DNA from 4 places in the Microbispora sp. CSR-4 genome. Region 1 is predicted to be linked to each of the others. Evidence: riboswitches for the same ligand, from Rfam matches in the RefSeq annotation. Region 1 holds a riboswitch; each other region holds the start of a gene.

Evidence for each region. Region 1 has a riboswitch for cyclic di-AMP ahead of FLV34_RS06935 (C40 family peptidase). Riboswitches for the same ligand answer to the same signal wherever they lie in the genome.
Region 2: linked by a shared signal. The riboswitch ahead of FLV34_RS02180 (C40 family peptidase) and the one ahead of FLV34_RS06935 (C40 family peptidase) in region 1 are both predicted to bind cyclic di-AMP.
Region 3: linked by a shared signal. The riboswitch ahead of FLV34_RS26765 (glycoside hydrolase family 25 protein) and the one ahead of FLV34_RS06935 (C40 family peptidase) in region 1 are both predicted to bind cyclic di-AMP.
Region 4: linked by a shared signal. The riboswitch ahead of FLV34_RS32300 (CHAP domain-containing protein) and the one ahead of FLV34_RS06935 (C40 family peptidase) in region 1 are both predicted to bind cyclic di-AMP.

What each region holds. Positions count from the first base shown of each region.
Region 1 is NZ_VJVX01000005.1:24,815-31,844, reverse strand. Features, by position in the region: gene FLV34_RS06955 (TetR/AcrR family transcriptional regulator) at 1-352, opposite strand, end outside; gene FLV34_RS06950 (FAD-dependent monooxygenase) at 437-1,645, shown strand; gene FLV34_RS06945 (hypothetical protein) at 1,697-2,608, shown strand; gene FLV34_RS06940 (hypothetical protein) at 2,683-3,774, shown strand; cyclic di-AMP (ydaO/yuaA leader) riboswitch at 4,180-4,338, shown strand; gene FLV34_RS06935 (C40 family peptidase) at 4,533-4,982, shown strand; gene FLV34_RS06930 (MarR family winged helix-turn-helix transcriptional regulator) at 5,049-5,378, opposite strand; gene FLV34_RS06925 (alpha/beta fold hydrolase) at 5,474-6,223, shown strand; gene FLV34_RS06920 (YafY family protein) at 6,259-7,030, opposite strand, start outside.
Region 2 is NZ_VJVX01000001.1:460,618-467,647, reverse strand. Features, by position in the region: gene FLV34_RS02190 (NYN domain-containing protein) at 1-44, shown strand, start outside; gene FLV34_RS02185 (C40 family peptidase) at 194-1,156, shown strand; cyclic di-AMP (ydaO/yuaA leader) riboswitch at 1,470-1,624, shown strand; gene FLV34_RS02180 (C40 family peptidase) at 1,696-2,316, shown strand; gene FLV34_RS02175 (hypothetical protein) at 2,421-3,329, shown strand; gene FLV34_RS02170 (glycosyltransferase family 4 protein) at 3,423-4,532, shown strand; gene FLV34_RS02165 (SAM-dependent methyltransferase) at 4,671-5,504, opposite strand; gene FLV34_RS02160 (long-chain fatty acid--CoA ligase) at 5,811-7,030, opposite strand, start outside.
Region 3 is NZ_VJVX01000042.1:862-7,891, forward strand. Features, by position in the region: gene FLV34_RS26745 (flavin reductase family protein) at 685-1,257, opposite strand; gene FLV34_RS40735 (hypothetical protein) at 1,489-1,635, shown strand; gene FLV34_RS41780 (hypothetical protein) at 1,645-1,899, shown strand; gene FLV34_RS42695 (hypothetical protein) at 2,114-2,515, opposite strand; partial or broken gene uppS (polyprenyl diphosphate synthase) at 2,770-3,870, opposite strand; cyclic di-AMP (ydaO/yuaA leader) riboswitch at 4,147-4,292, shown strand; gene FLV34_RS26765 (glycoside hydrolase family 25 protein) at 4,305-5,030, shown strand; gene secD (protein translocase subunit SecD) at 5,117-7,030, opposite strand, start outside.
Region 4 is NZ_VJVX01000059.1:11,195-18,224, reverse strand. Features, by position in the region: gene FLV34_RS32315 (cell wall metabolism sensor histidine kinase WalK) at 1-120, shown strand, start outside; gene FLV34_RS32310 (TetR/AcrR family transcriptional regulator) at 158-730, opposite strand; gene FLV34_RS32305 (SDR family oxidoreductase) at 857-1,756, shown strand; cyclic di-AMP (ydaO/yuaA leader) riboswitch at 2,079-2,212, shown strand; gene FLV34_RS32300 (CHAP domain-containing protein) at 2,227-2,901, shown strand; gene FLV34_RS32295 (helix-turn-helix transcriptional regulator) at 3,050-3,397, shown strand; gene FLV34_RS32290 (SDR family NAD(P)-dependent oxidoreductase) at 3,490-4,251, shown strand; gene FLV34_RS32285 (excinuclease ABC subunit UvrA) at 4,552-6,942, opposite strand.

The DNA of each region.
Region 1 (7,030 bases):
GCAGCTCCGGCTGCCGGTCCATCTGGGCGATGAGCTCGAACTGGATGGCCCACAGCGGCCGCATCGCGGCGAACGACTCGATGATCCGCGTCCAGGTCGCCTCGAACCGCTGCGCGGGCGAGCCGCCGAGTGACGCGTCCGCGGCGAGGGTCTGCTCGATCTCCTTTCCCCACTCCTCCATCGCCTCGATGAGGGCCGCGTCGAGCAGGGCCTTCGTCGATCTGAAGTGATAGCCGATGGCGGCGAGGCTCGTGCCGGCGGCCGCCGCGATGTCACGCGCGGTGGTGCCGGAGTATCCCTTCTCCATCAGGCACCGCTTGGCGCCCGCGAGCAGATCTTCCCGGTTTCCCATGCTCAGAGCCTAGCCTACGGTTAACACAAATGTCTTGGACAATCGTGCTAGACGGATGATTAAGACGCTTGTACAGTTCCTGGCATGACGAACATCCTGATCTCCGGTGGAAGCGTCGCCGGGCTGACGCTGGCGTACTGGCTCCGCGAGCACGGCTTCGCGGTGACCGTCGTCGAGCGCGCCCCCTCCCTGCGGGACGGCGGCTACAAGATCGACGTCCGGGGAGCGGCGCTCGACGTCGTCTCCCGCATGGGCCTGCTCGACGAGGTGCGGCGGCACAGCACGGACATGCGGGTCGCGCGTTTCGTCGACGCCCGGGGCCGGCAGATCGGCACGATGAGCGCGCAGTTGTTCGGCGGCCGCGAGGGCGACGACGTCGAGATCATGCGCGGCGACCTCACCCGGCTCCTGCACGCGGCGGCCGGAGACGGCGTCGAGTACGTCTTCGACGACTCCATCACCGCCCTGCGGGAGACCCCCGAAGGAGTGCACGTCACCTTCGCGAACGGCGCTCCTCGCACGTTCGACGTGGTGGTGGGGGCCGACGGCCTGCACTCGAACGTGCGCGCGCTGGCCTTCGGCGAGGAGTCGCGGTTCGTCCACGACCTCGGGCACTACATCTCGATCTTCACGGTGCCGAACCACCTCGGCCTGGACCGCACGGAGATGATGCATCCGGCGCCGGGCAGGAGCACCGGGATGTACAGCACGGCGCGCGCCGACGACGCCAAGGCGATGTTCCTGTTCTCCTCGCCGCCGCTGGAGTACGACCGGCGCGACCCCGCCCAGCAGAAGAAGCTGCTCGCCGGCCTCTTCTCCGGCCAGGGCTGGGAGGTTCCGCGCCTCCTCGACGCCATGGAGGACGCGCCCGACTTCTATCTCGACTCGATCAGCCAGGTGCGCATGGACCACTGGTCGTCGGGCCGGGTGACACTCGTCGGCGACGCGGCCTACTCGGCCTCGCCCGCGTCCGGTCAGGGCACCAGCCTGGCCCTGGTCGGCGCCTACGTTCTCGCGGGCTGCCTCGCCGAGGCCGCGGGAGACCACGCCGCCGCCTTCACCGCGTACGAGCGCGAGCTGCGGCACTTCGTGGAGGAGAACCAGAAGCTCGCCGAGGGCAACCTCAGGGGCATGGTGCTGAAGTCCGCGGCGCAGATCCGGTTCCAGATGCTGATGCTGCGGCTGATGCCGCACCTGCCGGGCAGGAACCGCATGATCGAGCGGGTCACCGAGCCGATCCGCAAGGCCGCGACCGCGATCACGATCAGGGACTACCGGGCCCAGGCCGCGTAGCCACCCGCACGCACCGGCAACATTTCCGGGTTGTCCGGCATCTCACCCCACATGAGACTGCGCACGGTTCTCGCGACACTCGTCCTGGCCGCCGTTGCGCTGGGCGGGCAGCCCGCGACGGCCGCCACTCCGGTCACGATCGCGTACGCCAGGTGGACGCACACCTGGGAACTGGTGCTGACCGACGGACACGTGGTGAAGGTGCCGGAAGCGCTCGCCGTGGCGCCCCCCGACGCGGTCAACCCGGGGGCGCGGGCCGCGTTCCTGGTCAGCGGGGACGGCCGGCGCTTCTTCTACTTCCGCAAGTCGGACGGCCGGTTCGCCGAGCGGACCCTGCACGGCAGGGAACATGTGATCCGCGACCTAACCGTGGCCACGACCGGCGAAGAATGGCCGTCGGTGTCGTACGACGGCGGTTTCGTGGTCACCAAGACCTCGGCACCGGGCCTGGGAGCCCTGCTGGACCTGCGGAAGGGCAGGAGCCTGCCGCTGCCCGGAAAGACGGACACCTGGAACTTCGCGGGATTCAGCCCGGACGGCGCGCGGCTGCTGATGCAAGGGGAAGACGGCCGGATGACGGTGTTCGACCGGGGGCTGCGCACCCGCCTGCGGTCGAAGACGCGGCTGTGGGCGACGGCCCTGGCGAACGACCACGTCACGGCGGCGGAGCCGGTCGGCTCGTGGCCGAAGTCGCGCACGCTGCGCCTGGTCGACCTGCGCACCGGCAAGGCGAGCCGCACCGTGACCGTACGGCTCCCGCGCGGGCGGCGGATCGACGACCTCGACTTCGACAAGGCGGGACACCTGGTCGTCCGGTCGAAGACCGAAACCGGAGTGACGGTCTACCGGGTCTCGAAGACGACCGGCGTGGTGACGCGGGTGCGGAGCCTGGTCAGGCCCGACGCGAAGATCTGGGTGCTCCCCGGTGACGACGCGTACGAGCCGTGGACGGAGAAGAAGTGACTCCGGCCCTTCCGCGACGTGTGAACGACTCCCCTCGGTCAAACGTCGTACTGGTGAGCGGAAGGGGAAGCATCGTGCGCACCGTACTCGTCTCGGGCATATCGGCGATCGGGCTGGCGTTCCTGCCGGCCGCGGCGGCCTCGGGAGCGGCCCACCAGGGCGGCCAGGCCGGGGAGACCGCGCCCACGTGGCGGCTGGCCAAGGTGAACACCCTGCCCGGGGACGACGTGCTCGACGACGTGACGGTCCTCGGCAACGGGTCGGTGTGGGCGGCCGGCCACCGGGTCGTGAACGGCACGCGGCGGGGCCTGGTCGAGCGGTTCGACGGCCGATCGTGGAAGGTGCTCCCCGGCAGCCCGTCGTACGAGCTGACGGCCGTGACCGCCGGCTCGGACAAGAACGTGTGGGTCTTCGGCCCGGGGAAGGCGAGCCGGTGGAACGGCCGGACATGGACCACCTTCTCGCTCGGCAGCGGCTTCTCCACGACGGACGCCGACGGCACGGGCGCGAAGGACGTCTGGGCGGTCGCCGACTCCTCGGCCTCGGCCAGGCACTGGAACGGGTCGTCGTGGCGGAGCGTCCCGCTGCCGGCCCACGCCGCCGCCGTCGACGCGTACAAGGCCGGTGACGTCTGGGCGGCGGGGGCCAAGGGCACCCGTCCCGCGATCATGCGGTGGAACGGGAAGTCCTGGGCGCTGGTGCCCACCCCCGCGATCAAACTGCCCGCTCGCGACGCCGCCGCGGTGCTCACCGACATCGCCGTCCTCGGCCCCCGCAACGTGTGGGCCGTCGGCGGCGTGAGCTGGGAGGGCGCCGACGACCAGGGCGACGACAAGATCTACGACCGCCCCCTGGTCATGCACTGGAACGGCCGCTCGTGGACCGCCTCGGTCGGCGCCGTCAACGCCCAGCCGTACACGGAGGTGGAGCCCGACGGCGCGGGCGGCGTGTGGATCGTGCAGAGCGACTGGAACTCCACCCTGTGGCATGTCACGGGTTCGACGTGGCGGAGCACCCCGATCCCCCGGAAGGCCGGCACCGACGCCGCCCTGTTCTCGATCGCGCGCAGGCCCGGGACGACGACGCTGTGGGGCGCCGGGTTCACCGCGCCGCAGGGCGACCCCGACGACCCCTCCGCCAACGGCGCCTTCTGGCGTACGAACTAGCCATCCGGCAGGTCACGCCCGCTCGTGCAGGGCGGCAGCCGGGCGGCGCAAGCGACGATCAACGCCCCCCGGACCACAGGCGGGCAGCCGAGGGGCCGAAGGCCTCCAGGGTCAGGATGTACGCCGCCGCCAGGGCTTACTCGCCTTCCTCCGCAGGTCAGGCCCGCCATGGGACGAGTGTGACCAGCGCCACATCTCTTCCGCAGATGCACTCTGACCTGCAACTTCGCGCAGTTGATCCCTTTTATGCGCTTCTTATCCTTTTGATGCTCTTTGCGGAGATATGGGGCTCTTGGTAGTTTCCTTGCCCATCGGCGGGATCCACGTGACCTCGTCGTTACGAACCCGGCCCCGCCGGGTTCGACCATCCACAGTCGCCGTCGCCCCGCCTCTCCGCCCCCCTGGGCGCCGGTGATGCCGAATCCGAGCCGCTAGGAGGCTCGGAGCCGGGGAACCAATCGACCTTCGACGAAGGTCTGGGGTGAATCGGCGCGCCGGCGCCGTAGGGCGATCTTCCCTGCCCGAATCCGTCAGCTAACCCGGTAGGCGCAAGCGGAAGACCAAAGGGAGAGATCCTCCTGTCCACCAACTCCACCACTCTGCTCCGCATCGCCTGCGTCACGATCGGTAGCGCGGCGCTCACCGCGTCGGCCGGAGCATTGAGCGCACTCCCCGCAGCCGCCGCGTCCGCGACGGTGACATCCCCACCCCCGGCCCCCGCCCCCGCCCCCGCCCTCACCTCGGCGGTCATCCCGCCCGTGCCCCCCACAACGACCACCCCCCTGCATCCCGCGCCCGTGGCCGAGAACTCCGCCACGAGGAAGCTCACCAAGGCGGCTCTCCAGCAGGAGAAGGCCGAGCGCGCCATCAAGGTGGCGAAGAAGCAGCTCGGCGACCCGTACGTGTGGGGCGCCACGGGCCCAGGAGCGTTCGACTGCTCCGGGCTGGTCCAGTTCGCCTGGCGCAAGGCCGGCGTCAAGCTCCCGCGTACGACGTGGGCGATGCTCAGGCACGCCAAGAAGAGGGTCTCGCTGTCGCACCTCAAGCCCGGCGACCTCATCTTCACCAGTGGCGGCGGCCACGTGGGCATGTATCTCGGGCACAGGAAGGTGATCAGCGCCCCCCACAGCGGCGCGGTGGTCAGTGTCGACAGGCTCAACGCCTATTGGAGGGGCAGCTTCCTCACCGCCGTACGCCCCGGCGTCTGACCCGGGACGCCCTCGGTGGAGACGCGCCGCCGCGCAGCGCATCTCCGCCGAGGGCGTGGCCGGAGGCTACGCGTCCTCCACGACGAGGCGCCGGAGCAGGGCCAGCAGGGTCGCGCGGTCCGCGTCCGGCAGGGCGGTGTAGCACCTGGCGAGCACCTCGTCGGCGACCTTGCGCCCGGCTTCCAGGACCCGCTCGCCGGAAGGGGTGAGATGGTGCTCGATGCGCCTGCCGTGCCCGGGCCTGCGTTCGATCCATCCCTGGGCCACGAGCCGCCCGGCGAGGGTGCCGAAGGCCTGCTCGGTCTGGAACGTCGCCGCGGCCAGCTCCCGGGCCGACGCCCCGGGGGTACGGCTGATCGCCCGGAGGGCGTCCCACTGGGCGAGCGTCGCGCCGATCGCCGACAGCCCGCTCTCCAGGGCCCGGTGCTGCCGATATTGGACCTGTTTGACCGCCCGCCCGAGTTGTTGCAGATCGCGACCTGTCCCTCACCATGTCGGAGGCCGGCACCGGCAGACCGGCCCTGATCCTGCACGGCGGCGGCGGCCCCGCCACGATCGCCGGGCTCGCCGGGCACCTCTCCCGGACGGCACACACCCTGACGCCCGTGCATCCCGGCTGGGACGGCACCGACCGTCCCCCGTGGCTCACCGGCATCGACGACCTCGCCCTCGCCTACCTGCACTGCCTGCATCGCCTGGGGTTGCGCGACGTTCTCGTCGCCGGCTCCTCCCTCGGCGGCTGGACCGCCGCCGAGATGGCCGTACGCGACACGGCGGGGATCATCACCGGGCTGGTGCTGGTCGACGCCGTGGGCGTGGACGTCCCCGGCGAGCCGATCCGCGACTTCTTCGCCCTGGACGCGCGCGGCGTGGCCGAATACGCCTGGCACGACTCGCAGCGCTTCTACGTCGACCCGGCCGGCGTCCCCGCCGACCAGCTCGCAGCCCGGGCGGCCGACATGGCCACCATGCGCACGCTGGCGGGCGACCCCTACATGCACGATCCCAAACTGCTCCGCCGGTTGCGGCACGTCGACGTGCCCGCGCTCCTGGTGTGGGGGGAGAGCGACCGGATCGTCACCCCCGCCTACGGAGCCGCCTACGCCGGCGCCTTCGCCAACGGCCGGCTGGAGGTGATCCCGGAGGCCGGTCACCTGCCGCACATCGAACAGCCGGCGGCCACCTTCGCCGCGATCGACCGCCATCTGCACGCGGCCGGTTCGCCGGCGACCAGCGCTTAGCCCGCAGTCACCCGCCCGCCGTCACCCGCCCGCAGTCACTCTGCGGTCCTGCGGGCGGAAGCCGCGAGCCGGTCCGCGAGCGCCGCGACACGGTCGCGCAGCTCGTCCGGCCGCTCGATGACGAACGGCCGGTCGAGTGAGGCGAGCACCGGAGGCAGCCAGTCGAGCCGCTCCGCGCGCACCTCGACGCGGAGCCAGCCCTCGTCCCCGGAATCCGCCAGGGTCGCGACGGCGGCGGGAAGCCGGGCGCGGATCTGCTCGACCGTCCCCTGGATCCGCAGCACCACGTCGTACCGATATCGAGCCGTGGCGAATCCGGCCAGGACGTGCTGCGCCGGATCGAACCCGGCGGGCGGCTCGAACGAGCCGGGCAGCGTCCTCGCGTCCGCGATGCGGTCCAGCCGGAAGGTCCGGTCCTCGCCGATCTCCGGATCCGCGCCCGTGACGTACCACCGGCCCGAATGGGCGACGAGCCCGTACGGATGCAGCGTGCGCTCGCTGCGCCGACCATCGGCGGCGGTATACCTGATCGAGATCGGCCGGTGATGGCGCACCGCGTCGGCGACGCAGAGCAACACGGCGGTCTCGGGAACGGCGGACTCGCCGGGCGGGGCCGTGAAGGCGAGGGATTCGAGCACGGTGTCGAGCCTGCAGGCGAGCCGCTCGGGCAGAACGCGCCGGATCTTGGCCGCCGCCGTCTCGCTCGCCGTGCCCGCCGCCGTCGTCAGCCCCGCGCGGCGACCGGCGACCAGGCCGAGCAGCACGGCGAGCGCCTCGTCGTCGCTCAGCATGAGCGGGGGCATGCGA
Region 2 (7,030 bases), on a different contig from region 1:
CGGTGCCCTCGATCCTGCTGCTGCGCCGTCTCGGCCGCGGTTGACGCGTCCCGCGCACGCCCCGGACCTGCGACGTCACAGTAGGTGACGACTGCCGCGAATACCTGCGAATAGGTTGAAGCTTCAAGATCGCCTAGATAGAGTCGCGCCGCAGGTTTCGTCGATCAAAGAGGTTTATCCTCAAGGGGGCTCAGTGCGAGGGCGTGTGCCGGTGGCCGCCGGTCTGGCCGCCGTGGTCCTGCTCACTCCGATGACGGGCGCGCAGGCGGATCCGAAGCCCACTGTCGCGCAGGTGAAAGCGAAGCTGAGCAAGCTCAACGCGCAGGCCGACCAGCTCGTGGACCGTTATAACGCGGCCAACGAGAAGTGGAAGAAGGCCCGGCAGAAGTACCTCACGATCAACGAGGACTACAAGAAGCAGAACGCCCGGGTCGAGGAGTTACGCTCCGGGCTGGTCTCGATGGCCGTCAGCAGCTACCAGGTCGGCGACATGGGGTCGTGGGGCGGCGTCTTCTACAGCTCCAACCCCGACGCCATGCTCAGCGGCCTCGCCACGCTCAACCACATGTCGGCCGAGCGGGCCGGGCGGCTCAAGGCGTACGAGGGCGCCATCAAGGACCTCAAGAACCGCCGCAACCAGAGCAAGCAGGTCTACAAGGAGGCCGCCGACGTCAAGGACGAGCTGGCGGACGAGAAGGAGAAGGTCGACAAGCTCGTCCGGGAGCAGATGAAGCTGCTGCGCTCGCTCGGGACGTTCAACCCCGGCAACCCCAACAGCGCCGGCGTCGTCTACAACGGGCCGGCGTCCGGCAACGCGCTGGCCGCCCTCCAGTTCGCCTACAAGCAGATCGGCAAGCCCTACCGCTACGGGGGCACCGGACCGGGCGCCTGGGACTGCTCCGGGCTCGTGCAGGCCGCGTGGGCGGCGGCGGGCGTCCGGCTGCCCCGGACGAGCTACGAGCAGTGGGCCTGGGGCGCGAGCCGCCGGGTCTCGCTCGACGACCTCCAGCCGGGCGACCTGCTCTGGCACGCCGGATACGGGCACGTCGGCATCTACGCCGGCGACGGGAAGGTCGTTCATGCCCCGCAGACCGGCGATGTTGTGAAAGTCGTCACACTCGCCGAGTATCACGCGATCGGAGCCGTGCGCCCCTGACGGTCCCGCCGTCTCCGTGACGATCTGTGACTGACGCGGCAAATGTGACCCCATCGGCGCTTGTTGTGCAAATTGTGGGCAGGGTCACATTTGGCGCATTCGCGGTGTGGGTAAGCTGCGATTTCTTCTCCGCGGCCTTCGTTATGCGACCTTTATCCGGCTGGAGCGCTTTGCCGAACGCCGCGAGTCCTGGGTAGCTTCTGGGCCGCGGCGAGCACGCCTCGCCGCCGTGCGTCCCGGTCCGGCCGGCCGGTCGCAGTCATCCAGCGGCATCGGCGTCCTTCATCACCCTCCCCCGTGGGATCCCCCCGACGCCGATGGCCAGCCGAGTCCGTGCAGTCAGGAGGCACGGAGCCGGGGAACCACCGACCTTCACGCGAAGGTCCGGGGTGAATCGGCGCATCGCGCGCCGTAGGGCGACTTCCCCGCCCGAACCCGTCAGCTAACCCGGTAGGCGTGAGCGGAAGACCCGAGGAGAGATCCTGTCTACCACCCCCAGTCTGTCCCGTCTTGCCCGAATTGCCGTTAGTGGTGCCGCGTTGACGGCATCCGTAGGTGTCGCTGGAGCACATCCGGCGGCGGCAGCCGGCACGGCGGCCGACCCGGCGGCCGACCCGGCGACGGTCACGGTCGTCACGACGGCCACGGCGACGAAGACGGCCACCAAGACGGCCACGAAGACGGCCACGAAGACGGGCGCCGAGGAGAGCGCGAAGACCGCCGCCCGCAACGCCGCCGCGAAGAAGCGGACCAAGAGGCACACCGCCAAGCGGAAGATCAGCAGGGCCTCGCTCCAGCGGGCCAGGGCCCGGCGCGCGGTGAAGGCCGCCGAGAAGCAGATCGGCGACCCCTACCGCTACGGAGCCACGGGACCGGGCGCGTTCGACTGCTCGGGCCTGGTCCAGTACGCCTGGCGCAAGGCCGGCGTACGGCTGCCGCGCACGACGTGGTCCATCCGCAGCGCGGTCAGGAAGAAGGTGTCCTGGGGGCACTTCGAGCCCGGTGACCTCATCTTCACCAGCGGCGGCGGCCACGTCGGCATGTACGTCGGGCACAACAGGATGATCCACGCCCCGCACAGCGGCACGCGGGTCAGGATCGACAAGCTGGACGCCTACCGGAGGAGCACCTTCGTGGGTGCCGTCCGGCCGGGCGTCTGACGGGCACCGGTCACCAAGCCCCCTCGACCGGCGCCGTCCTTACGGCCCCGTCCACCTCGCCGAGGTGGGCGGGGCCGTGACATGCGCTGGCTACCATGCACGGCGTGACTGTCACGAGCGGCGTGCCCGCGTGCGCGCCGGGCGTGCGTGCCGGAGCCGGCCGGAGCCGGCCCGGACCCGCCGGGGCCACTCCCCGCCGGATCGCGGCCGTGGCCGTCGCGCTGGCCGCGCTGCTGGCCGGGCCCGCCGCCGCGGCGCCGCCCGACCCGCTGCGCGCCCTGCGGCTCGACGCCCGCGCCGCCGTACGCGAGCATCCCGGCATGTGGACCGGCGCCTCGGTCGCCCGCGGCGAGCGCGCCGTCGTCGTCGGGTCGCCCCGGCCGCTGGTCGCCGAGATCGCCGCGCTGGCCGGCCGCGCGGGCAGTACGGTCACGAGGGTCTGGGGCGGGCTCGGCGGCGCGGTGGTCCTGGTGCCGCGCACCGAGGAGCAGGCCGCCGTGCTGGCCGCGCCGGCGAAGGTGGACGGCCTGGCGGCCGTCGCCACCGGCGACCGGGTGATCGTGCAGCCGGCCGCGTTCGCCCGCCTGTCCGCGACCGGCCGCCTGGTCGTCATGACCCACGAGCTGACGCACGTCGCGACCGCCGGCCGCCGCACGGTGCCGATGTGGCTCATGGAGGGCTTCGCCGACTACGTGGGCTACCTGGACAGCGGGCTGCCGGTCCGTACGGTCGCCGCCGAGCTGGCCGCCGACGTCGCGGCCGGGAGGGCGGCGCTCGGCGGCCTGCCGGGGCCCGCCGACTTCGCCGCCAGGCCCGCCCAGGCGTACGAGGAGGCGTGGCTCGCCTGCCGCTACATCGCGGCCCGGTTCGGCGAGCCGAGGCTGGTCGCCCTCTATCGCGCCGCGCTGCGCGAGGAGATCGGCGCCGCCCTGCGGGAGGAGCTCGGGCTGACCGCCGGCGACCTGACCCGCGCCTGGCGGTCGTGGTCGCGCGAGCAGCTCGCCCGGACCTGATCGTCCGACCGCGACGACCCGGCCGGGACTGCGACAATGCGTTCTCGGGCGGCGCGGGGGGACCGCGTGATCACGCCGGCAGCGGGGGTGAGGATGACGAAGCGGACGCTGATCGTCACGAACGACTTCCCGCCCAGACCGGGCGGCATCCAGGCGTTCGTGCACGGCCTCGCCGTGCGCAGGCCGCCCGGCTCCGTGGTCGTGTACGCCCCGCGCTGGAAGGGGTGTGAGGAGTTCGACGCCCGCCAGCCGTACGAGGTGGTCCGGCATCCCTCCTCGCTGATGCTGCCGACCCGCGCGGTGGCGCGACGGGCGGCGGCGCTGGTGGAGGACGGCGCGACCGTCGTCTTCGGCGCGGCGGCGCCGCTGGGGCTGCTGGCTCCCGGCCTGCGCGCCGCGGGCGCGGGCCGCATCGTCATGCTCACCCACGGGCACGAGGCGTCGTGGGCCCGCCTGCCGGGCGCGCGCGCCCTGCTGCGCCGCATCGGGGCGGGGGCCGACATCGTGACCTATCTCGGCGAGTACACCCGCCGCCGGATCGCCCGGGTCGTGCCCGCCTCCCGGCTCGTACGGCTCGCGCCCGGCGTGGACACGACCCTCTATCGTCCGGGGGCGGGCGGCGACCGGATCCGCGCGTCCCTCGGCCTGGGCGACCGGCCGGTGGTCGTGTGCGTCTCCCGGCTGGTGCCGCGCAAGGGCCAGGACGTGCTGCTGCGGGCCTGGCCGCTCGTTCTGCGGCGGGTTCCCGGCGCGGTCCTGCTGCTGGTCGGCGGCGGCCCGCTGCGGCGGTCGCTGGAACGGACGGCGGCGGGGGCCGGCCTGCGCGGCTCGGTGGTCGTCACCGGGTCCGTGCCCTGGGCGTCCCTCCCGGCCTACTACGACGCGGGCGACGTGTTCGCCATGCCCTGCCGCAGCAGGTTCGGCGGGCTCGACGTGGAGGGCCTCGGCATCGTCTATCTGGAGGCGTCGGCCACCGGGCTGCCCGTGGTCGCGGGCTCCTCCGGGGGCGCCCCCGACGCCGTACGGCACGGCGAGACGGGCCTGGTGGTCGACGGCACGTCGCACACGGCGGTGGCCGCCGCGGTGGGCGATCTGCTGGCCGACCCCGCCCGCGCCCGCGCGATGGGCGAGCGGGGCCGGGCCTGGATCGAGGAGGAGTGGCGCTGGGACCTCGTCGCGGCCCGGTTCGCCGCGCTGCTGTGAGGCAGCCTCAGCCGGTGGGCACGGCCCGCTGTATGGCTGCCTCAGCCGGGAGCATGCCCGCTTTGTGGCTGCCTCAGCCGGGAGCACGCCCGCTGTGCGGCCGCCTCGTGGGCACGCCCGCGAGGTCGTTCCGGCCGGTCAGGGCTTGCGGCCCACGCCGCCGGCGACGCAGATGCCGCCGAGGTCGAGGGGGTAGCTCACGGGCTTCTCGGGACGCCACTCGGGCACGTGCACCACGCCGGGCTCGATCAGTTCGAGGCCGTCGAAGAACCGCACGATCTCGGGCATGTCGCGGGCGCGGCCGGTGCCCAGCATCTGCAGCAGCACCGCCTCCAGCTCGCGCATCTCCGGCGCGCAGGAGCAGAAGTGGGTGAGCTGCATGTAGCTGCCGGGTGCCAGGCGGGCCTTGTAGGTGTCCACGAGGCCGTCGGGGTCCTCCTCGTCGGCGAGGTGGTGGACCACGGCGACCAGCAGCAGGCCGATGGGGCGGGAGAAGTCGAGGAAGCCATCGACCTCGGGGTGGCCGAGGATCACCTCGGGCTCGCGCATGTCCGCGGTGATCACGCGGGTGCGCTTGTCGGTCTGCAGGATCGCCCGCGCGTGGGCCAGCACGATGGGGTCGTTGTCCACGTAGACGACCTTCGCGGCGGGATCGATCCGCTGCGCGACCGAGTGGGTGTTGTCCATCGTGGGCAGGCCCGAGCCGATGTCGAGGAACTGGTCGATGCCCTGCTCGGCCATGTACTTCACGCCGCGGAACAGCATGGCCCGGTTGTTGCGGGCGCCCTCGCCGCGGTCGGGGAAGTGCCGCATGCCCTCCGTGGCGACCGCGCGGTCCACCGCGAAGTTGTCCTTGCCGCCGAGGAACGCGTCGTACACCCGCGCGATGCTGGGCTTCGTGGTGTCGATCTCCGGGGGGAGGTAGTCGGGATCGCGGTGCGTCCAGTTCCATCTGCCGGCTCTGTCGCTCATCGCCCGCCCCTCTCCAGACAATGATCATGGATGCGCTTGGAGCATAACCAAGCGAAACGCGCTGCTGCGGGACGGCTGCGATGTTTCCGGTGGTCAACAGGGCCGGCGCGGCGTCGCCGCAGGTCGTCCGTCACCGGCGGCGAAGAAGACCCACTCCCATAGGGGGCTGATCACCGCATGTCCCCGGCCGTCCCGGTCCTCTCGCGCGACCGCGGCCCGCGCCGTCCGGAGGGTGCGCCGACGCCGATGAAACTTTCAGGAGTTCCGTCGGCGCGCCCGGCGCACCCGCGGTGTCCAGGTCGCCGCTCAGTCGCCGTACAGCTCGTCGATCTGCTTGGCGAAGTCGCGGGCCACGACGTGTCGCTTGATCGACTGCTTCGGCGTGACGTGGCCGCTCTCCTCGCTCAGCTCGATGTCGAGGATGCTGAACTTCTTGATCTGCTCGGCCTTGGAGACCATCCGGTTGGCGTCGTCCACCGCCTGCTGCACCTCGGCGATGACGGCCGGGTCGGAGCACAGCTCGGCCATGGACGCGCCGGAGCGGCTGTTGGCCTCCTTCCACTGCTCCATCGCCTCGTGGTCGAGGGTGACGATCGCCCCGATGAACGGCCTGCCGTCGCCGACGACCATGACCTGGCTGATCAGGCGGTGCGCCCGGATGGCGTCCTCAAGCGGCGCAGGGGCGACGTTCTTGCCGCCCGCGGTGACGAGGATCTCCTTCTTGCGGCCGGTGATGCTCAGGTAGCCGTGTTCGTCGAGCTGCCCGACGTCCCCGGTGTGGAACCAGCCCTCCGGGTCGATCGCCTCCTTGGTGGCGCGCTCGTTGTTCCAGTAGCCGTCGAAGACGTGGCGGCCCTTCACGAGGATCTCGCCGTCGTCGGCGATCCGGATGCTCACGCCGGGGAACGGCTTGCCGACCGTGCCGATCTTGTTGGCGCCCGGGATGTTGACGGTCGAGGGCGCGCTGGTCTCGGTGAGCCCCCAGCCCTCGAACACCTCGATGCCCACGCCGCGGAAGAAGTGGCCGAGCCGCTCGCCGAGGGCCGAGCCGCCGGAGACGGCCGCCGTCAGCGCGCCGCCCGTGGCCGCCCGCAGCTTGCCGTACACGAGCTTGTCGAAGGCCGCGTGCTTGAGCCGGGCGCCGAGGCCGGCACCGCCGGAGCTCTCGGCCCTGCTCCACTCGATCGCGGCCCGTACGGCGGCGTGGAAGATCTTGCCCTTGCCCTCCGCGTTGGCCTTCTGCTCGGCGGCGTTGTAGACCTTCTCGAACACGCGCGGCACGCCCAGCAGGAACGTGGGCTTGAACTCCCGCAGGTCGGGGGCCACGTTCTTCATGTTCGGGCTGTGCGCGAGCACCGTGCCGGTCTCGATCAGGACGACCTGGATGATCCGGGCGAAGCTGTGCGCCAGGGGGAGGAAGAGCAGCGCGGCCCGCCCCTCCACGTCGAACATCGACTCCAGCGGCCCGCGCGAGACGTTGCGCGCGGTGAACAGCAGGTTGTCGTGGGTCAGGCGGCAGCCCTTCG
Region 3 (7,030 bases), on a different contig from region 1:
CGCAAGTTATCCAGGGAAGGGGGTGTCGGCCGTCTGAGGGCCTCCCCGAAGGCGGTGAAGATGCTGCTCGGAATCGGGCGACAACGGCGCATTCGACGACGCTTATGCGTATTCGACGGTGCGCAGGTCCGTTCGATAACGCGGAGGTGCGTTCGACGGCGTGCGGTGTGCGGACGAGTTCGGCCGCCCGTCGGTGAGGGGGGAACGGGCGCTGCTGCTGGCGGTGCACCACTGCTGTGGCCTGCATGATGCGCTGCGCGTCCGCCCGGCGAGGCAAGCGGGGCAAAGGGGCTGTTGAGGTCGGCGCAGCACCTACCGCGCCCTGCACCAAGTGGCGGGGGGTCGCCTGTCAGGAGAGGGGGGGGACGGCTGCTGCCTCCGCACCGCCTGCCATGACCCGCATCATGCGGCCCGTGAGGGATATCCGTACGGCGAGGCGAGGCGAGGCGGGGCGCGGCTGCTGCCCGGCACCGCTCGCCATGACCTGCGTCATACGGGTGAGAGGCGCTCGGCCGGCACCGCGCGCCAGGAACTCGTGTCATACGGGTGAGGGGCGCTCGGCCGGCACCGCGCGCGCCACGGACTTGTGTCATGTGGCTTGGGGGCGCTCGGCCGGCGAGGCGGGTGCGGGTCGTTGAAGAGGGGGTGCGGCTCGCTGTATGGGCCGTAGAGAAGAGGGGATCATCAGCCCCAATGGTCGCCCCAGCCCCACAGGTTGGGGCCGAGGGCGGCGGCCGGGTCGTCCTGGTCGAGGCCGAACCGGCCGCGGAAGAACAGCATGGGGCGCTGCTCGGTGACGACGGGTTCGAGCTCGTTGACGTGGCCGATGACCACGTCGTGGTCGCCGGCGACGTGCACGTCGCGGATCTCGCCGTGGACGCGCAGCAGCACTCCCCGCAAGGACGGGGTGCCCCATCGCGACAGGTCCCAGTCGAGGCCCGCGAACTTCGCGCCCGTACTGGACCCGAACCGGCCGCAGAGATCGACCTGGTCCTCCCCGAGCACGTTCACGCAGAAGCGGCCCGACCTCCTGATACGCGGCCAGGCGCGGCCTCTGTGGTCGGCGCAGAAAAGGATCAGAGGCGGTTCGAGGGACACCGACGCGAACGACTGGCAGGCGAAACCGGCGGGCTCGCCGTCGTCAAGGCCCGTCACCACGGTCACACCGCTCGCGAACATGCCCAGCGCGCGCCGGAACTCGGCGGGTGTGGGCGGTGCCGGCTCGGTGAACTCGGGGTCGGCGGGTACAGCGGTCATGGACTCACCTCGCGTGCGTGTCGATGCCTCAGGTGACGAACTTACAAACCCCCTCATGTGCGGCCCGCAAGGGGATCCCGGTCAACCGAAGGCACGTACCGGCGGGAGCGTGGTCCGGGCAGGTCACCGAGCCTGCCTGTCCCGATCTCGCTCATCGGGATGATCGCCCTATTCGGTGTGTCTGTCCAGTTAGCGTCACGAGTCCGGCACTCCGGTGATTCGGCATGGACCATGACGGAGCTGACCTATGAGTCGACCCTACGGGAACTCACGACCGAGCACGGCGTGCTGCACTCCGAGCGGGAGATGCTCCCCGCTGCGAAGCCGGACACCCCGCCCTGCTGGTCGCGGGGCAACACGCGGAAGGAGGAGCGGTGACCGCGTGGGATGAGGAGTTCGACCTCGTCATCGTCGGCAGCGGGGGCGGAGGCATGGCCGCCGCGCTGGCCGCGTACGACAGCGGGCCGTACGCACCCGGCCGGGGAGACGATCGCGCTGGTGTCCGAGCGGTGCATCCCGCCGTCGATCATCGTCTCGGCGGACGGCAGGAGGTTCACCGACGAGTCCGTGCCGTACGTGAACTTCGTGCACGACCAGGGCGCGGGCGGGCACGTCCCGGCCTGGTTCGTGATGGACGCCTAGGCACGGGCGCGTTATCCGTTCGCGCAGATCATGCCGGGCATGCCGGTGCCGCAGGAGTTTCTACGGCCAGGGCATCGCTTTCCGGGCGGACACCTTCGCCGAGCTGGCGGGCCGGATCGGTGTCCCGGCGGGCGCGCCGGCCGAGACCGTCGAGCGCTTCTACGCCTTCGCACGCACGGGCAGGGACCTGGACTTCGGCCGCGGCGACAGCGCGTCAGGCCTGGGCGAACATCTGGTCGTAGCCGCCGGAGTGCCGGCGGCCCGCCATGAAGCCGAGGAACCGGCGGACGAACTCACCCCGGGTCAGCCGCCCGTCATCATCGTCGTCGCCCGAGTCGTGGTCGAACGCCGTACGGAAGAGAGACCGGTACTCCTCAGCATCGATGGTCTGGTCGTCATCGGTGTCGGTGACGTCGAACAGTACCTCGGCGATCCTGATGAGCGCCGGGCCGGCCAGGGCGGCGGAGGCCGCGGCGTACTCGTGGCCGGTGATGCGTCCGTCGCCGTCGGTGTCCAGCTCCTGCTGCAGCTCCCGCCACCAGTCGGCGAAGGCCGCGAACAGGCGGTCCTCGTCCTGAGTCTCCAGGTCGAGGCGGGTGGCGATCTCCCTGGCCATCGCGGCGAGGTCGGGCCAGTCGAGGTGGCCGTCGCCGGTCTGGTCGAGGACCTCGGAGAAGAACCGCGCGGCGGATCGTACGGCGGAGCCCCCGGCGGCGGCCGCGGAGGTGGTGGCGGTGCCGGCCGCCTCCGGGCCGGGTGTGAGGAGGCGCAGGAGCGCCCCCGCCTTGGGAGCCTGCCCCCGTAGGGGTCCATGAGGGTGAGGAACGACTGGAACTCGGCGTACAGCCTTTCCAGGACCGGACCGTCGAGGGACTCGCCGCTCAACCGGCACATCGTGACCGTGGACTCGAACAGCGTCGCCACCACCCAGGCGCGCGCCTCGGAGTCCGCGGCGTTGAACGGGCGGCCCTCGGCGTCGGTGCCGGTGATGCGCGCGTGGAGGCGGTTGAGCCGGGCCGCCTCCCGCTGCCGCACCCGGATGTCGGGGTCCACCATGCGCTGCGCGCTGAGCACGGTGTTGCGCAGCCGGCGCCACGGGTGCGCGACGAAGGTCGAGTTGGTGATCAGCGCCGCGCCGATCTGCGGGTGCGCGGCCTCCAGGACGATGGCCCGGGTCGCCACCAGCCCCCAGCGCGTCTGCCGGGTCAGCTCGTGGAGCATGGATCCCGGTGCTGCGTCACTCATCGACGTCCCTTTCCTGTCGGTGTCGGTGCCGAGACCGGTGCCGAGACCGGTGCCGAGATCGGTGTCGGTGTGGCGCCGAACCGGCGGTGGCGCCGCCGGTAGATCTCCAGGCACTCCCAGAAGTGCCCGGCACGGAAGTCGGGCCACAGCACCCGGGGGGAAGACCCATTCGGCGTACGCCACCTGCCAGAGCATGAGGTTGGAGATGCGCTGTTCGCCGGAGGTGCGGATGACGAGGTCGACCTCCGGCATGTCGGGGTGGGGCAGACGACGGGCGAAACTCTCCTCGGTGACCTGCTCGGGCGGCACGCCGTCGCGGATCAGCGACCTGGCGGCCTCGACGATGTCGCGGCGGCCGCCGTGGTCGAACGCCACCGTCAACGTCATCCGCCGGTTGTCGCGGGTCAGCGCCATGAGGTCGGCGATGTCCCTGGCCAGTGCGGGCGGGATCCGCGGGTCGGCGGCTCCGAGGAACCGGCAGCGGATCCCCCGTGTGTGCAGTGACAGGGCGTGTTTGCGTACGGCGCGGCGCACCAGTCGCAGCAGGACGTCGACCTCGGTGGCGGGGCGCCGCCAGTTCTCGGTGGAGAACGCGTAGAGGCTCAGCCACTCGACGCCCGCCGAGTATGCCGCCTCTATGACATCGATCACAGCGGCCTCGGCCGCCCGATGCCCCTCGGTGTGGGGCAGGGACCGCTGCGCGGCCCACCTGCCGTTCCCGTCCATGACGCACGCCACATGACGGGGGACGCTTCTCACCCTCACGGCGACGAGGCTTGCACAGTCGGTGAGAGATCGACTACTTACCGTTGTTAGCCACGGCCCTTACTTCGAGCGGGTCCGGACCAGGTGCTGCCGCGTTGTGCCAGGTAAAGGCGTGTTTTGTCCTGTTTACACCATTCTGGTGGATTGTGTACCTTTAGGGCACACGGTATGGGGTAACGACCCGCCTCCGGCGACCCATCCCTTGCCGTGTCGTTGCCCGGTCCGCGTGGTCGCATGACCGCGCGGCCGCCGAATCCGCGTCATGTGGAGCCGGGGACCCACTCTCTTTGGGGTGAATCGGAGCGCAGGCCCCCAGATGCGCCCGTAGGGCACTTCCTGCCCGAACCCGTCAGCTAACCCGGTAGGCGGCATGGAAGCAAGGAGTCAACCTCGTCATGTCCACCCATCGGCTCTCCCTCGGGGGCCGGCACTCGCGCCGGCGCCTGCGCTCCGCCCTCGCGGCGGCGACCCTCGCGGTCTCGGCCGCCACGGCCGGCATCACCGCGGCCGTGGCTCTGCCCGCCGCCCCGGCGTACGCGAACCCGCACACGTACGGTCAGGACGTCTCCGGTTACGAGGCCGACCACGACTGGATGAACAGCCGCGCGCAGTTCGGCTTCATCAAGGCCACCGAGGGGACCGACTGGGTCGACTCGTCCTTCCCCCGGCACTGGCGGGAGCTGGCCAAGAAGGGCATCGTCCGCGGCGCCTACCACTACGGCCACCCCTCCAACGACCCCATCGCCGAGGCCGACCACTTCCTCAGCGTGGTGAACTCGCAGCCGAGCAAGCCCGGCGACATCCTGGTCCTCGACCTGGAGACCGCGGACGGCGAGTCCGTCGAGCAGGTCAACAAGTGGGCCAAGACCTGGCTGGAGTATGTGACGGCCAAGACCGGCACCAGGCCGATGTTCTACAGCGGGTGGAACTTCGCCAACAAGTACGGCCGCGGCCTCGGCCAGTACCCGCTGTGGGTGGCCCACTACAGCAAGGCGCCCGGCGACATCACGCCGCCCGCCGACTGGAAGACCTGGGCCATCCACCAGTACACCGATGAGCCCATCGACCAGAACGTCTCCTCGCTGACGCCCGCCCAGCTGCGCGCGCTCGGCCGCCGATAACGCCGCCGGCAGCGCCGCCGACAGCCCGGCGTCCCCCCGGGGCGGATCGCCCGCCCCGGGGGGACGCGCCGGGAGCCGTACCGGCCTCAGACCACCGCGCCGGAGTCGTCGCGGCGTACGGGCCTGACCCGGGGCGCGGCGGGAGCCGGCGGCGCCTGGCCGGAGCGCCGCTCCAGCGCGATCGCCACCGGCCCGGCCACGAACGACGACGACAGCGTGCCGGCGACGATGCCGATCAGGAGGGCGACGGCGAAGTCGCGCAGCGAGTCGCCGCCGAACACCGCAAGCGCCGCCAGGATGAACAGCGCCCCGAGCCCGGTGTTGACCGTGCGCGGCGCGGTCTGCAGGATCGCGGCGTTCACCACCCGGCCGAACGGCTCGCGGCGGCGCACCGGCCACAGCTCGCGCACCCGGTCGAACAGCACGACCTTGTCGTTGACCGAATAACCGATGATCGTGAGCATCGCCGCCAGGAACACCCCGTCGATCGGCCTGCCCATCCAGGCGAACGCGCCGACGACGACGGCCGCGTCCACGAACAGCGCCGCCACGGCCGCCGTGCCGAACGTCCACCGGAACCGGAACGCCAGATAGACGAGCTGTGCGGCGAGCGCGACAGCGAGCGCGATGATCGCGTTGCGGCGCAGCTCCTCGCCCAGGCTCGGCCCGATCAGCTCGTCGCGCTGCTTGGCGACCTCGCCCACGCGCCGGTCGAGCGCCTCCTCCATGCGGACCACGTCGTCGGCGCTGATCTGCCCGGTGCGCACCGAGAGCGCGTCCTCCGACCGCTGCACGACGGCCGAGGGGAACCCGGCGTCCGCCACCGCCTGCCTGGCCGCCGCGACGTCCACGGGCCTGCTCGTGCCGAACTCCACGATCCGGCCGCCGGTGAACTCGACGCCGTAGTTGAGGCCGCGGGTGACCAGGCCCGCGCCCGCGACCACGAGCAGCCCGGCCGCGACGGCGAGCCACAGCCGCCCGCGCCGCATCAGGTCCGGGTCGCGCCGCGTCAGCCACGTCCTGACCCGGCCGATCGAGCCGATGCCGGACGCCCGCGGGCCGATCCTGCCGATCAGCGCGGCGGTGAGCACCCGGGTGATCAGCATGGCCGAGACCAGCGAGGCCAGCACGCCGATGGCCAGCGTCACGCCGAAGCCCTTCACCGGCCCCGAGGCCAGCCAGAACAGCAGCCCGGCGGCGAGCAGGGTGGTGATGCCGGAGTCGGCGATCGCGCTCCAGGCGTTCTTGAAGCCCCGGTCGAGTGCCGCCTTGAGGCCCCGCCGGGGCGCGTCGCCGAACTCCTCTCTGGCCCGTTCGAAGACCAGCACGTTGGCGTCCACCGCCATGCCGATCGCCAGGACGAACCCGGCCAGGCCGGGCAGCGTGAGCGTGGCCCCCATGGCCACGAGCCCGGCGTACGAGATCAGGCCGTAGCAGGCGAGCGCGACCGCGGCCAGCACGCCCACCAGCCGGTAGACCATGCCGATGAACACCGCGGTCAGGATCACCCCGGCGACGCCGGCCTTGGCGCTCGCCGCGATGGCGTCGGCGCCGAGGGTCGGGCCGACCGTACGCTGCTCGACCAGCTCAAGCGGCACCGGAAGCGAGCCGCCCTTGATCAGCACCGCGAGGTTCTGCGCCTCCTGCGGGGTGAACGACCCGGTGATCTGCGTGGTGCCGCCGCCGATCCCCACCCCGCAGGCGATCGACTCGTCCACCTGCGGCGAGGAGATGATCTCGTTGTCGAGGACGATGGCGACGCGGCGCTTGTGGTCGCCGAGCGGCGCGCAGGCCGCCTCGCCGGTCAGCTTCCGCCAGGGACCGGGTTCCTTGAAATCGATCGTGACGAACCAGCCCGGCCCCGCCTGGGGGTCGCTGCGCGCGGCGGCGTCGGCGACACCGGCCCCGCTGAGCGCGACCGGCCCGAGCTTCAGCTTCCGGCCGCTCTCGTCCGCGATCGCGTCCGTGTCACCCTCCTCGGCGGCGCTCAGCACCGGATG
Region 4 (7,030 bases), on a different contig from region 1:
CGCGGGGCGGGCCTGGGCCTGTCGATCGTCCGGGCCATCGCGGTGGCACACGGCGGCGGGGTGGAGGCGCTGGCCCGGCCCGAGGGCGGCCTGGTGGTGACCGTACGCCTGCCGAAGTAAGCCGTGCGGCCGTGCGCGCCGTGACCCCGCGGGTCGCTCAGGCCTGGTCGCGGGTCAGGGCCAGCAGTTCGCGCAGCATGTCCTCCGCGAGGGCGGCGAGGGAGCGCTGCTCGTCCTCGCGGAGCCACTGAACGAAAGCGATCTTGAACACGGTGACGCCCGACTCCGCCGCCAGGGTGGCCGCGGGCTCGTCCACGCCTCGCGCGCGCAGGGCGCCCGCGACCGCCTCGGCGAGGGTGGCGAGCTTGTGCCGCTCGCGTTCCTGCAGCGCGGGGTTCTGGTCGATCACGGACTGCCGGGTTCGCGAATGATGCCGGCGCTCGTCCGGGAAGAAGGACGTCGCGGACCGCAGGGCGCAGGCGACGATCTCGATCGGCGACGCGTCCGGCGGCGCGGCCTCCACACCGGCGAGGAACGCCTGGGTGAACAGGTGCTGGTTGTGGAAGAGGACCTCGCGCTTGTCGCTGAAGTGGCGGTAGAAGGTGCGCTCGGTCAGGCCGACGGACTGTGCGATGTCCGTGGCGGTCGTCTGCTCGAACCCGTGGGTCGCGAACAGTTCGAGCGCGGCCTCCTGCAGCCGCTCGGCGGCCCCGGGCGCCCAACGCGTCATGCGATCAAGTGTAGTGATGACGGCCACGAAGGAGTACCGTGATGTCTGTGACTGACGTCAGTCACAGACATCAGTTTTTCGGGAAGTCGCTCCGCCCTGCCGGCGGTGCGCCGAAGGAGATTCCTCATGCGTGTTTTCGTCACCGGAGCCTCCGGATGGATCGGCTCCGCGGTGACCGATGAGCTGCTCGCCGCCGGTCACGAGGTCATCGGACTGGCGAGGTCGGACGCGTCCGCCGCCGCCCTGGAGGGCAAGGGGGCCCGGGTCCGCCGCGGCGACCTCGACGATCTCGACGGCATCCGCCTGGGCGCCCGGGACGCCGACGCCGTCATCCATCTCGCGAACAAGCACGACTGGTCCGACCCGGCCGGCACGGCGGCGACCGAACGAGCCGCCGTGCAGACCATCGGCGAGGCGCTGGAGGGAACCGGTCGTCCGTTCCTGCTCGCCTCGGGACTCGCCGGTTTCGCCCCGGGCCGGCCCGCCACCGAGGACGACCCGTCGCCGTTCCACGGCCCCGATTCGCCCCGCGGCGGGAGCGAGAACCTGGCGCTGGAGTTCGTCGAGCGTGGCGTGCACACCGTGAGCCTGCGCTTCGCGCCGACCGTGCACGGCACCGGCGACCACGGCTTCATCGCGATCCTCGCCGCGATCGCCCGCGAGAAGGGCGTTTCGGGTTACCCGGGCGACGGCGCCAACCGCTGGTCCGCCGTGCACGTGCGCGACGCCGCCCGCATGGTCGCACTCGGCCTGGAGAAGGCGCCCGCGGGCGCGCGGCTGCACGCCGTCGCCGAGGAAGGCGTCCCGACCCGCGTGATCGCGGAGGCGATCGGCCGCGCGTTCGGCCTTCCCGTCGCCTCGATCGCCCCCGGAGACGTGCCGGACCACTTCGGGTGGATCGGCAACTTCTTCGGCATGGACCTCGCGGCGACCAGCACCGCGACGCGCACCCTCCTCGGGTGGACGCCCACCGGCCCGGCCCTCGTCGACGACCTCGACACGGGCGCGTACGCGATCTCCCGTTGACGACGCCGCGACCAAGGGCGCGTCAAGCGAGGCCGGGAGATTTTTCCGGGTCCCGGCGCGGGGGTAGCGCCCCCGCGCCGGGCCCGCGGCGGAGGGCGGGGCAGGGCGGGATCGCCGTCAGGGGCGGGGTCCCGCTGATCGGGGGCCGCCTCACCGTACCCTTGCCGTCCGCTTTGTACCGGACTTGACGGGTAAAATCCCTCTTGTAGTTACTTGACCGGTCTGACCTGGTCTATTAGCTTTTAGGCAGCTCAGGGCGCACTTGCTCATCTCAATGGTCAAGAAGCCCTCCTCAGACCGACGCGGCCGGCCATCCCGGCCTGCCGCCCGGCCGCCGAGTCCGCGTCCGCGCGGAGCCGGGGACCCACCTCTCCTGGGGTGAATCGGCATGCGTGCCGTAGGGCGACTTCCAGCCCGAACCCGTCAGCTAACCCGGTAGGTGGCATGGAAGTAAGGGAGAACGCCCCACCATGCACGTCTTCACCACTTGGGTCCGCGCTGCCCTCGCGGGCGGAGCCCTCGCCTCGGCCGTGCTGATCGCGGCGCCCGCGGCGCACGCGGACAACCCGGCGACCGGGAAGGGTCCGGCGACCGCGCAGTCCATGCCGGAGATCGCCGCCAGGCTGCCCAAGATCACCTCGGCCGACGTGCTGAAGCTGGCCAGGAGCCAGATCGGGATCAGCGAGAACGCCAAGGGCGGCGGCACCAAGTTCCAGGAGTGGTACATGTCCACGCCGCGCGCCCGCGAGACCCTCGCCCGCGACGGCGGCAAGCTCGCCGACTACCTCAACGCCCCCTGGTGCGACATGTTCGTGTCCTGGGTGGGCCAGCAGCTCGGCATCGGCCCGGTGATGGGCGCCGACGCGTACACCGTGAAGCACGCGCAGTGGTTCGCCGACCACGGCCGCTGGGGTCACACGCCCAAGCCGGGCGCGGTGGTGTTCTTCGCCTGGAGCGGCAGCAAGCACATCGACGACATCAACCACGTCGGGTTCGTCGTCAAGGACAACGGCGACGGAACGATCCAGACCATCGAGGGCAACACGGGCGACGGCGGCGCCGTCGAGGCCCGCACCCGTCCCACCTGGCAGGTGGCGGGATACGGCTACCCGATGTACCCCGGGGACCTGTCCGCCTCCTCCTGACGGACGGCCTTCTGGCGGACGATCCATCGTCGTTCCGACGACGGCCCACAAGCGCGCCGGTGATCCCGGCGCGCTTCGCCGTCCCGGCCGGGAGCGTACGGCTCCTGCCGAATTGACCTACGCGAGCGCGAGCTGCGAGCCTGACGGCATGCACGCGTTCGACGTCCTCGGCGATCCGGTGCGCCGCCGGATCCTGGAACTGCTCGCGGAGGGCGAGCGCCCCGCCGGGGAGATCGGCGCGATCGTGCAGGAGGAGTTCGGGATCTCCCAGCCCGGGGTGTCCCAGCACCTGCGCGTGCTGCGGGAGAGCGGTTTCGCGACGGTCCGGGCCGAGGGCACCCGGCGCCTTTACGCCGTCGACCCGGCGCCGCTCCGCGAGGTCGACACCTGGCTCGACCACTTCCGCCGCTTCTGGAACCAGCGCCTCGACGCCCTGGGCACCGAACTGGCCCGCGGCAGGCGCGAGCGCCGACTCCGGGACGACGCCCGTCCGTAAGCCGTGCGCGTGCAGATCGCCGCATTCTGCATTATTGGCTCAGAATCACCTGGTCGGCAGGAGTCACGCCGTGGTCATAGCGCTGCTGGGCGCTGGTTAGCGGAGCCGGCCGGGGAATCGGAGCCGCGACCGCGCTCGAGTTGGGCCGGCTCGGCTATCACGTGATAGTCAACTATCTGAGAGACGCCGACTCCGCGGAGCTGGTGGTCAAGCAGATCGGCGCCGCGCAGGCGGTACAGGCCGACGTGACCGACGAAGCCCAGGTGACCACGCTGGTGGACCGGGTGGTCGCCGAGCACGGGCGGATCGACGTGCTTGTGGGCAACGCCCACACCGCGGCGCCGCCTTTCGGCCCGCTGGAGCATGTGCCGTGGGAGGCGTTCGCAGCCAAGATCAGCGATGAGCTGGCCGGCATCTACCACCTGACCCGGCGGGTGCTGCCGGTCATGCGCCGGCGGCGGTCCGGCCGGATCGTCTACGTCTCCGCTACCGCGGCCGAGCTGATCATCGGCAGTGCCGCCCAGTCCACTGCCAAAGCCGCGGTGAACGCCTTCGCCCAGCAGATCGCCGGCGAGACCATACGGGACGGCATCACCGTCAATGCCGTCGCCCCTGGCGCGGTTCGTACCGATGCCACCGCTGAGGTGTTCACCGATGGCATCCGGCGCCACTTCGGTGACCGGTCGGTGACCGGCACGATGCTGCGGCCGCAGGATTTGGCTCGCCCGATCGCCGCGCTCGTGGACGGCGCGTTCGCCACGGTCACCGGCCAGGTGATCCGGGTCGATGGCGGATACGGGCTGCTGAGTCAGTTGCTGGACGGCCTACCGGCCCAGTTCTCCACGGCTTCGTGACCCTCAGAACAGGGAGTGCGGCTCAAACCCCAGGTTGATGACGTCGACCCAGGTCACAGCCCGGGGGAATACGCTGATGAGGCGGTCGCGCTCATGTCCGAGCTCCACCGGCCGACGGGCCTGCGGTTGTCGGCGGGCCTGCGCGCTTAGAGAGTTGCGGTACACCGTCGCCATTCCGATGGCGAACCCATCAGGTCGGCGACGGTGATCGCATGTGGCACGCGCACTGGTTCGGCCTGCTGTCGCGTGCTCAGCTTGGGCGAGCCTCGGGCCCGGACCGGCATTCGCGACAGGCCGAGGTCAGGCGCCGACGTAGGCCGCGAGGTGCTCGCCGGTGAGGGTGGAGCGGGCGGCGACGAGGTCGGCCGGGGTGCCTTCGAAGACGATCCGGCCGCCGTCGTGACCGGCGCCGGGGCCCAGGTCGATGATCCAGTCGGCGTGCGCCATGACCGCCTGGTGGTGCTCGATCACGATGACCGACTTGCCGGAGTCGACCAGCCGGTCGAGCAGCCCGAGCAGTTGCTCGACGTCGGCGAGGTGGAGACCGGCGGTCGGCTCGTCGAGGACGTAGACGCCGCCCTTGTCTGCCATGTGGGTGGCGAGCTTGAGCCGCTGCCGTTCGCCGCCGGACAGCGTGGTGAGCGGCTGGCCGAGGGTGAGGTAGCCGAGGCCGACGTCGGCGAGCCGGTCGAGGATGGCGCGCGCGGCGGGCGTGCGGGCCTCGCCGGAGCCGAAGAACTCCTGTGCCTCCGACACGGGCATCGCGAGCACCTCGCTGATGTCGCGCCCGCCGAGCTTGTGCTCCAGCACCGCCGCCTGGAACCGCTTCCCCTCGCACTCCTCGCAGGTGGTGGACACTCCGGCCATCATCGCCAGGTCGGTGTAGATCACGCCGGCGCCGTTGCAGGTGGGGCAGGCGCCCTCGGAGTTGGCGCTGAACAGCGCCGGCTTCACGCCGTTGGCCTTCGCGAACGCCTTGCGGATCGGGTCGAGCAGCCCGGTGTAGGTCGCCGGGTTGCTCCGCCGCGAGCCGCGGATGCCGCCCTGGTCGACCGACACCACGCCCGCGCCGGCCGGGACCGACCCGTGGATGAGCGAGCTCTTGCCCGACCCGGCGACTCCGGTGACGACGACGAGCACCCCGAGCGGGATGTCGACGTCGACGTCGCGCAGGTTGTTCGCCGTCGCGCCGCGGATCTCCAGGGTGCCGGTGGGCGTGCGCACCGTTTCCTTGAGGGCCGCCCGGTCGTCGAAATGGCGGCCGGTGACGGTGCCGCTGGCCCGCAGCCCCTCGACGGTGCCCTCGAAGCACACCGTGCCGCCCGCCGTGCCGGCGCCGGGGCCGAGGTCGACGACGTGGTCGGCGATCGCGATCATCTCCGGCTTGTGCTCCACGACCAGCACCGTGTTGCCCTTGTCCCGCAGCCGCAGCAGCAGGTCGTTCATCCGCTGGATGTCGTGAGGGTGCAGGCCAGTCGTGGGCTCGTCGAAGACGTAGGTGACGTCGGTGAGCGAGGAGCCGAGGTGGCGGATCATCTTGACGCGCTGCGCCTCGCCGCCCGACAGCGTGCCCGACGCCCGGTCGAGGGACAGGTAGCCCAGCCCGATCTCCACGAACGAGTCGAGAAGCTGCCGCAACGTGGCGAGCAGCGGCGCGACCGACGGCTCGTCGAGGTCGCGGATCCAGGCGGCCAGGTCGCTGATCTGCATCGCGCAGGCGTCGGCGATGCTGATGCCTTTGATCTTGGACGACCGCGCGGCCTCGCTGAGCCGGGTGCCGCCGCACTCGGGGCAGGTGGTGAACTTCACCGCCCGCTCCACGAACGCCCGGACGTGCGGCTGCAGCGCCTCCTTGTCCTTGGACAGCATCGACTTCTGGATGCGCGGGATCAGGCCCTCGTAGGTGAGGTTGATGTTGTCGACCTTGATCTTGGTCGGCTCCTTGTAGAGCAGGTCGTCGAGCTCGGTCCTGGTGAAGTCGCGGATCGGCTTGTCCGGGTCGAAGAAGCCGGAGCCGCTGAAGATGCGGCCGTACCAGCCGTCGACGCTGTAGCCGGGGATCGTGAGCGCGCCCTCGTTGAGCGACTTGGAGTCGTCGTAGAGCTGGGACAGGTCGATGTCGGAGGTGCGGCCCAGGCCCTCGCAGCGCGGGCACATGCCGCCGGTGATGGAGAACTCGCGCCGTTCCTTCACGGTCTTGCCGCCGCGCTCGAACTTGACCGCGCCCGCTCCGGTGACCGAGGCGACGTTGAAGGAGAACGCCTGGGGCGAGCCGATGTGCGGCCGGCCGAGCCGGCTGAACAGGATGCGCAGCATCGCGTTGGCGTCGGTGACCGTGCCGACCGTGGAGCGGGGGTTGGGGCCCATCCGCTCCTGGTCGACGACGATCGCGGTCGTCAGCCCGTCGAGCACGTCGACCTCGGGACGCGACAGCGTCGGCATGAACCCCTGCACGAACGCCGAGTAGGTCTCGTTGATCAGCCGCTGCGACTCGGCGGCGATCGTGCTGAAAACCAGCGAGCTCTTGCCCGAGCCGGAGACTCCGGTGAACACCGTGAGCCGGCGCTTCGGGATCTCGATGCTGACGTCCTTGAGGTTGTTCTCGCGCGCGCCGTAGACGCGGATCAGATCGTGGGTGTCGGCAACGTGCGGCGCAGGGGTTTGCGTGTCCGTCCTCGTGGCCATGCTCATCGTGCTCTCCAAAACGTCAGGCGGGGTCGCCTAGGGGGTCTCCGTCGGCGTGGCAGGGCTCGATCCAACCGGCTTCGAGCGGTGCGCC